Regions from separate parts of the Marinococcus sp. LNHM3E3-2.2 genome, predicted to be linked through region 2. Evidence: riboswitches for the same ligand, from Rfam matches in the RefSeq annotation. Region 2 holds a riboswitch; the other holds the start of a gene.

Region 1 (4,425 bases), on a different contig from region 2:
GATGGAGGTAAATCATGAAAAAACAGAAATGGTATGTACAGCTCAGGGACAAGTTTTGGTTTATTCCAGGATGCTACGGTATTCTTAGCTTAATAATAGTAATAGGCGCTTCTATCATGGATCAGCAGGTGCTGCGGCCGGTTTACAATAATATGCCTTCTATGCTGATCGTGGAAAATAACACTGCTACTTCTTTATACAGTGCATTAGTGACGGCATTGCTGACGTTGACAACCATAAGTTTTTCTTCGATTATGGTCGTTCTGACCACGTATGCCACACAGTTTACCCCAAGGGCTCTGCAGGATTTCATGAAAAGCCCGACGACGCAGCATACACTTGGGGTATTTACGTTTGGGGTATTATTTACTCTGGTAAATATGCTGCTTTTTTCGAGCGAAGGCAGTAGCCAAATTTTGATGCCAATGCTGACAGTTCTTGTGGCGCTTGGCTGTCTGGCTTTTTTTATTATCTTTATTTATCACTCCACCCAGTGGCTGCAGGTGAATCATTTGATCAGCCATATAAGATCTGATGCCTCCAGGGTGATCCGGGATGCCTACACTTATTCGGGGGTGCACAGCTTCAGCGAATGGAGCGATGATTTTCGAAATGACGAAGAAGCAATCGTTTATGCCGAACGGTCGGGGTATACCAATATGGTGAAAATGCCTGAACTGATTGAATGGGCCAGGCAGCAGGGAGCCGTGGTCGAATGCCTGTTCCAGGTAGGAGACTACGTTCATCAGGGAGAGCCTTTATTTCGCTATTGGTCAAAGCATAGTTTATCCTCGAAAATATTGAGAAGTTTTTTATTAGTAGGAGAAGAGAGAAGCAATGTTCAGGACATTGAATTCTCCATGCAGAAAATTGTAGAAATAGCGCTGCGGGCCATTTCGCCTGCAATCAATGATCCACACACAGCAGCGAACTGCATCAACCGTATTGGGGCACTGCTTTCCGAACTCAGCCATGAACACAAAAATGACCAATACTTCGCTGACAATCAGAATGAGCTGCGGTTATTCATGCCTGTAAAACCCTTTAGGGAGTATTTATATAAAAGCTTTTATCAGGTGAGATTGTACGGTTACGAAGATATTTCGGTAATGGGAGCCTGCATGGAAGCACTGACGATGCTCGTGAAAACAGGAGATCCGTCTGTGTTAAAGGAAGTGGATTCATTTTCCCGTTACATGGAGCAGGCGGTCGCTCCGGAACAGCTTGCGGACTGGGACAGGGAATACTGGGAGGAGCGTGTGCAGAAAAAGAACACAGCTCTGCATCAGGCACTTACAAAAAGTAAGCAGATAACTTGAAACAGCCAGTAACGTGCGTGTATGATATGTAAATGAAGTTCAACACGAAAGGATGAAAGTTCAAATGAAAGTAGCAGCTATCGTAGGAAGTATTCGCCAGGAATCATTTAACGGAAAGTTAGTGGAGTACATGCAGGATCGTTACAGTGACATCATGGATATTGATATTTTAGATATCCGCGATCTTCCGCACTATGATCAGGATGAGGAAAGCAACGCTCCGGACTATGTGCAGGAATACAAGCGTTCTGTACGTGAAGCGGACGCCGTGCTTATCGCCACTCCGGAATATAACGGTTCGATTTCCGGCGTGCTTAAAAATGCTCTTGACTGGAACTCCCGGGTCGATTACGACTTTGCCGGCAAACCAACCATGCTTGTAGGAGCTTCTCTTGGAGGCCTGGGCACAGTGAAAGCGCAGATGCATCTTCGACAGATTCTGAGCGCTCCCGGTATGAGTGCAAAAGTACTGCCTGGAAATGAAGTACTGATCGGAGCCGTCCATGAAAAAATGAATGAAAACGGAGATTTAACAGATCAGGGCACGATTGATTTTCTTGATAATGTCGTAGCCGAATTCGAACGTTTTTATCAGGAAACGCGGGCTGTGGCTAACCGCGCGTAATATGCAGAAAAACCCTGCTGGCATAGGCCTGCAGGGTTTTTGAATGCAGATTTTTGCTCAGAGGGAGAAGGCGGATTATAAAAATCACCTTTGACTTCCTGACATAATATGATAAAGTGTAGACAACTTAATAGGGAATCCACTAGGGGTGCCGAAAGCGGCTGAGATAAGGACTAACCTTAATCCCTTTGAACCTGATCTGGTTAAGGCCAGCGTAGGAAAGTGGAGACGGCAGAATACGTCTATTTCAAAAGCACAAGCTTTACCATAGAGGACGTTTATTCTAAGCCACTCCACCAATGGAGTGGCTTTTTTTACCCCATTGGTCCTGACTGCCCGTAGTGGTTCCCTCCTAATTTAAAGGAGGAAGTTACAATGAAATTTTCAGAGCTTTTATGGCAGGACACAGAGCACATTTTTGAAGCCTGCTGGAGAAATCCGTTTGTACAGGGTATCGGGAAAGGGGAGCTCCCAAAAGCATCTCTTATCCATTACGTGAAGCAGGATTTTGAATACTTAAACGCCATGATCAAGGCAAAAGCAATTGGGGTAACAAAGTGTACGTCAAGAGAAGACATGGTTATGTTTAAAGATACCATTGATTTTGTTTTAAACAGCGAAACGCACCCGCATCATAATTTGTGTGAGCAGGCGGGCGTGGGCTATGAGGAATTGCAGGGCTATGCGCTTGCTCCGGTATCTCAGCATTACGTGCTTCACATGCTGCACCATGCCGAAAAAGGAACACTTGGTGATGTAATTGCGGTAACGCTTGCCTGCCCGTGGGTGTATTTGTATGTGGGTGAAAGGCTGATGGAGGAAGTGCAGCCGGACGAAACCCATCCGTTCAATGACTGGATTCGTTTTTACGGGGACCGTGAGGAACGGGAAATGTACAAATATATTGACCGCCTCGATGAACTGGCAGAAACAGTCACAGAAGAAGAAAAACAGCGCTGGCGGACGTTGTTTATGGAAGGATGCCAGCTTGAGTATATGTTTTTTGAGGACGCTTATTATGCAAAAGACTGGCCCTTTGCCAGAACGTTAACAGACGGGGAAAAAGTCTAATGATAAACAAACGCTTAAACCTCCGGGATATTGTCGTCATCTCGTTTATTTCAGCAGTTCTCGGCGTCCTTTATCTTCTTTGGGTGCTGCTGGGACAAATGGTTACCGGCATCTTCGGTCCAGTTGGAGGAGGCCTGATGGCGGGCTTCTGGATCCTTGCGCCTGTGATTTGTGCCTATATCGTTCAAAAACCGGGAGCGGCGCTGCTTTCAGAGCTTATTGCGGCCGGCACTGAAGTTATGGCGGGGTCTGTCAGTGCAGGAGCAGTGCTCGTGCTCGGCTTCACCCAGGGGCTCGCTGCAGAATTGATTTTCGCTCTGTTTTTCTACCGGGTGTTCCGTCTGCCAGTATTAATGCTTGCCGGGTCGGCCGGAACGTTTGCTGCATTTTTAACCCAGTATGTCCTTTATGGATTCAGCCAGTACGCAGGTTCTGTTGTTGTATTTATGCTGGTAACCATGCTTATAAGCGGCGCTCTTTTAGCCGGATGGGCAGGGAAAAGCTTTGCGGATGCGCTGGTAAAGACTGGAGTGCTTGACCGCTTCGCCCTTGGCCGTCAATACCGTCTCGGCCAGCAGAAGGATGCTGTATGATTTACGCAGACAAATTGACCATTGCGTACCCTTTTGCTAAGCCTTCGATAGAAGGTTTTTCAGCAGAAATATGTACTGGGGAAAACGTGCTGCTGCTCGGTCCGAGTGGTTCAGGCAAAAGTACGCTTGCTCTCGCTATCCAGGGAATTCTTCCGCGTTCTGTGGAGGCGGAGGTTTCGGGCGGTCTGAGCGTGTTTGGGGAAAATCCGGCGGTGAAAAGTATTACGGAGGCCGCCAGGCAGGCGGCGCTTTTGTTCCAGGACCCGGATACCCAGTTCTGCATGCCAACTGTTCGGGAAGAGCTTGTATTCACGCTTGAGAATCTGCGGGTGCCTGCAGGTGATATCGAGGCCCGCGTGCACGAAGCCTTACAATTTACAGATATGCTTCACTGCATTGATGCCCGTATCGACACACTGTCCGGCGGGATGAAGCAAAAAATAGCTGTTTCCTGTTTAGCTGCTGTGAATCCGCGGATATGGATTCTGGATGAACCGCTCTCCCAGCTCGATCCGGTAAGCCGGCAAGCAGTGGCTTCGCTTCTTGGCCGCATTGCAGCAGATAGTGATAAAACACTGGTTTTGATTGAGCATCAATTAAATGAAGTAATGGAGTGGGTAGACCGGGTGATCGTATTGAACCACGATGGCCAGGTGTCTGCGGATGGAAGCCCGGCACGTATATTCAATTCTCATGCAGCCGTACTCGAAGCAGAAGGAGTATGGCTGCCGGCTCCTGCAGAAGCCGGAAAGAAATTACTGAAAAAGTCAGAGAATCCCAAATCTGCTCTTCCCATTACTTTAGGGGAATGGGAAAG
Region 2 (4,425 bases):
GAAATGATGGTTTTGGCATTATTGAGTTCGAAAATGTCCAGCTTGCCCAAACCGTCGGAATTATAGCCCTAATCATTATTTTGTTTGAAGGGGGTACCCAGACAAGGTGGCGCGATATCAGACCGGTGGTGGGGCCTTCCGTAACGCTCGCCACGTTTGGCGTTCTGTTTACGGCTGCCCTGATGGGGCTGGTGGCAAAGCAGCTGCTTGATCTGACCTGGCTCGAGGCGATGCTTCTCGGAGCTACAGTCGGTTCGACAGACGCCGCTGCCGTCTTTGCCGCTTTGAAGGGACGGAGCATTGATAAAAAAATGGGGTCCACCCTCGAAGCGGAATCGGGGAGTAACGACCCAATGGCGGTGTTTTTAACGCTCTTCTTTATTGAATTAATATTGGCAGATTCGCCAAACGTCTGGCTGCTATCCGGTGCATTTTTCTGGCAGATGGGCGCCGGTCTTGCGATGGGCGGGTTGTTCGGATGGGCAGCCTCATGGACCATTAACCGTATTAACTTGGATTCTAGTGGACTCTATCCTCTGTTTGCGATCGCTTTCGCGCTGTTAACCTACAGTGTGACCTCAAGCATGAGCGCAAGCGGGTTTTTGGCAGTATATGTAGCAGCGCTTTTAATAGGTAACTCCGATTTGATTTACCGCCAGCCGATTTACCGGTTCAACGAGGGCATGGCGTGGATGTCCCAAATAAGCATGTTTATCATCCTGGGATTGCTTGCTTTCCCGAGAGACATTTTGACCTGGTCAAACATCACCATGGGACTCATATTATCAGCGGTTTTAATGTTTTTGGCCCGTCCGCTGGCTACGTTTTTGTCGACTTCCTTTTTCGGCTATAAACCAAAGCAGAATATATTTTTATCCTGGGCAGGTCTGCGCGGGGCGGTGCCGATTATTTTGGCTACATACCCGATTGTTGCTGGTGTGGAGTCGGGCAGCCAAATTTTTAATGTCGTCTTCTTTATCGTGCTGACGTCTGCGCTGATCCAGGGGGCGACCATCGCTCCATTAGCGAAATGGCTTCACCTATCCGGTCCGCTCCGCGAAGCGCCAACTCATTCCCTGGAGCTCGTATCACTCGGAAAAGCGAACGCAGAAATTATGGAATTTCAAACGAATGAAGCGACGCCGATTGTCGGGCAGACGCTCCAAAGCATTGAATTTCCCGCATCTGCGCTGATCAGCGCGATTGTCCGGGACGATGAACTGGTCACTCCGGTTGGTGAGACAATAATCCAGGCCGGTGATTATTTGTATATTCTTGTATCACGTAAAGAAAAACGTATTTTAAAGCAGATGCTGCGGCACGATTACTGAGAAAAAGCGGCCAGCGTTAAGAGGCATTAAATTTGAGGAAAGAAGGAAGGGCTCCGCATGGGTGTGCTGATCAATGTATTGATCCCAATCATTTTAATATTTACGATTGGCTATTTGCTGCAGAAAAGACAGGCAGTGGATATTCGGCCGGTGTCGGCTGTCGCTCTTTATGTATTGACGCCTGCGCTTGTTTTCCGGACATTCTATGAAAGAGAGCTGAACAGCGATATGCTGTCGATGGCTCTGTTTTCCCTGGTATTTTTAGCGGTTATGACCGGGCTGATCAAATTAGTGTCCTACGTGCGTAAATGGCCGAAAGCTAACGAAACCGGCATGATGCTCTCTACCGTGTTTATGAATGCGGGCAATTACGGTGCTCCGTTAATTGCTTTTGCGTTTGGTGATACAGCCTTTGCCTACTCTATCGTTTTTATGGTCATTCAGACGATGCTGATGAATACTGTAGGCGTCTATATCGCAAACAGTGCCAATATGGATGCGGCTGACGCGTTCCGGACGGTACTGCGGATGCCGGTATTTTATGCACTGCTCGCCGGTATTGTCTTCCAGCTGACCGGGATACCGGTCGGAGCGACCTATTATGAAGCCCTCGATATGCTCGCGAGCGCTGCAATACCGGTGGTTATGATTATCCTGGGGATGCAGCTTGCACGCATATCCGTCAAAAGCATGGATTGGAAGCTTGTTAGTGCAGGTACGTTTTTACGGCTTGTATTCGCGCCGGCTCTCGCTTACGTAATTGCCCTGCTGCTGCAGACCAGCGACACGTTAACGACCGTGCTGGTTGTTTCAACAGCGATGCCGAGTGCAGCAACCATGGCAATGATTTCTGTACAATTTGATTCCAACCCCCAGCTTGTTTCGAGTATTACACTGGTGACGACTATTTTAAGCGTTCCTTCCCTGTGGGTGGTGCTGTCGATTTTCCAGGCATAAAATTCCGCATCGAATTGACGGAAGAAGAGTACCGCGTTATGATATAAATAATACCAACCACTAGGGGTGCCTGTTGGCTGAGACAGCGTAAAGCTGATCCCTTTGAACCTGATCTGGATTATACCAGCGGAGGGAAGTGGGGAAGAGATGCCAATACGACTATCTCCCCCGCTTTCTAAATGAAAGCGGGGTTTTTTGTGGAAAATATTATATTTGCTGGGGGTGCCTGCTGAGGCTGAGACCGGAGAAACATCCGGAACCCTTTGAACCTGATCTGGAGAGCCAGCGGAGGGAAGCAGCCATGTTGAACCTTTTAACAGGCAGCCTCCTTCCTTCTGGAAGGAGGTTTTTTTATGGATTACAAACCGAAGCCGTGTATACATGCGGTATCGCCGCCGGATATAACAGTGGGGGCGTGGGGCGAAAAAACGAGGGAGCTCACAGGAATCGTCGATTACGTGCATATACGGGCGCCTGAATGGACAAAGCGTGAAAAGGAAAGGGCCGTCGAGCTGGCATTAAAAGAAGGAACCGCCCCCGCGCAGCTGATCATAAATAATGAACCGGAGCTTGCTGCTGCATATGGGCTGGCCGGTACCCACCTGCCGGAGCGTCGTACAATCTATCCGGCATCTGTAAGCTGGGGGCAGTCGATACACTCTGTAGAGGCAGCGAAAAGAAGTGAACAGGAGGGGGCATCATGGCTGTATTTTGGTCATGTGTTTGCCTCAGACAGTAAACCTGGAAAGCCGCCGCGCGGAGTCCGGGCGTTGAAAGCTGTGGCGGAAAGCGTCCGCATCCCCGTGATTGCCATCGGAGGAATTGATGCTGACAAGGCAGCAGAAGGTATAAACTGCGGAGCGTCCGGGGTGGCAGCCATTGCATATTTTTATGATGCGGCAGAACCCGGGAAAGCAGCCGAAGAGCTCAGAATCCGGTTAAGGAGTGATGACAATGAAGGCTGATACAGAAGTTCTTATTGTGGGCGCAGGGGTACAGGGATGCTCGCTTGCATATCAGTTAAGCAAACGGGGGCGTCGTGTGATGGTCATCGAAAAAGAAACCATCGCTTCCGGAGCATCAAAAGCGGCTGCCGGTATGCTCGGAGCCCAGTCTGAATGGGAGGGGCCTGGCCTTTTTCAGGAATTCGCCCTGGAAAGCCGGGCGCTGTTTAAAGAACTGGTCCCTGAAGTGGAAGCGATCAGTGGAATGGACGTTTCCTATGTGAACAACGGGATGCTGAAGCCTGTATGGGATAAGGCGGGCGAAAAAAAATACCAGCGCGCTGCAGGAAGCAGCTACGGCGCGGAGTGGCTTTCGCCATATGAAGCACTGCGCAGGGAGCCGGCGCTTTCCGAAAATATACGGGGCGCCTGGTCCATTCCAAAAGACGGCCAGCTTCGTGCCTATGAATGGACAATGGCTCTTGCCAAAGCAGCAAAGGCCCGCGGGACAATGGTACGGGAAAATACTTCAGTGGATCGTCTTTTGGAAGCTGACGGCCGCGTTTACGGTGTGAAAACAAGTGAAGGAGTTGTTGAAGCGGAAGAAGTTGTTTTTACCGGGGGAAGCGCCGGGGCGGAGCTGTTGGATGAGAAGCAGTTCACCCTCTATCCGGTGAAAGGGGAGTGTTTGTCCGTACGCATGCCCCGGGAGAATTTGAGACACACCCTCCACACTCCGCAGGTGTATATTGTTCCGAAAAAGGACGGGGAAATCTTTATAGGCGCTTCAGAAAAACCCGGCGACTCGAGTACAGGTGTCACTGTAGCTTCGGTACAGGAGCTGATGAAAGCAGCTGTGCATTTAGTGCCGGGGCTGAAGCATGCGAATATTGAAAGGCTTTGGAGCGGTGTCCGGCCGCAGACAGGAGACGGGCTGCCATATATGGGACAGACCGAACGGGGTTTGTGGGTAGTGACCGGCCATTACAGAAACGGTATTTTGCTTTCAGCACTGAGCGGAAGCTGGATGGCTGACCGGATCGAGGGGAAAAGCGTTCGCGAGGACTGGAAGCACCTGTTTGCCGTAGATCCTCAAATACGAAAGGGAGGAATTATTCATGCAGATCACGCTTAATGGTCAATTACAGAATATTGAGAACAGTACCACGGTAGCCGATTTACTTGAAGAGCTT

Evidence for each region. A riboswitch is a leader RNA that binds a small molecule or an ion and turns the genes downstream of it on or off. The one in region 2 is predicted to bind thiamine pyrophosphate.
Region 1: it holds a riboswitch for thiamine pyrophosphate, as region 2 does, so the genes downstream of both, tenA (thiaminase II) here and ACTRXF_RS07890 (thiamine phosphate synthase) in region 2, are expected to answer to the same signal.

The regions. Positions count from the first base shown of each region.
Region 1 covers NZ_JBQLIC010000023.1:12,761-17,185, reverse strand. The annotation lists gene ACTRXF_RS15865 (DUF2254 domain-containing protein) at 15-1,319, shown strand; gene ACTRXF_RS15860 (NADPH-dependent FMN reductase) at 1,384-1,944, shown strand; TPP riboswitch at 2,079-2,182, shown strand; gene tenA (thiaminase II) at 2,320-3,015, shown strand; gene ACTRXF_RS15850 (ECF transporter S component) at 3,015-3,608, shown strand; gene ACTRXF_RS15845 (ABC transporter ATP-binding protein) at 3,605-4,425, shown strand, end outside.
Region 2 covers NZ_JBQLIC010000004.1:211,309-215,733, forward strand. The annotation lists gene ACTRXF_RS07880 (potassium/proton antiporter) at 1-1,331, shown strand, start outside; gene ACTRXF_RS07885 (AEC family transporter) at 1,389-2,288, shown strand; TPP riboswitch at 2,341-2,440, shown strand; TPP riboswitch at 2,497-2,599, shown strand; gene ACTRXF_RS07890 (thiamine phosphate synthase) at 2,642-3,253, shown strand; gene thiO (glycine oxidase ThiO) at 3,243-4,367, shown strand; gene thiS (sulfur carrier protein ThiS) at 4,351-4,425, shown strand, end outside.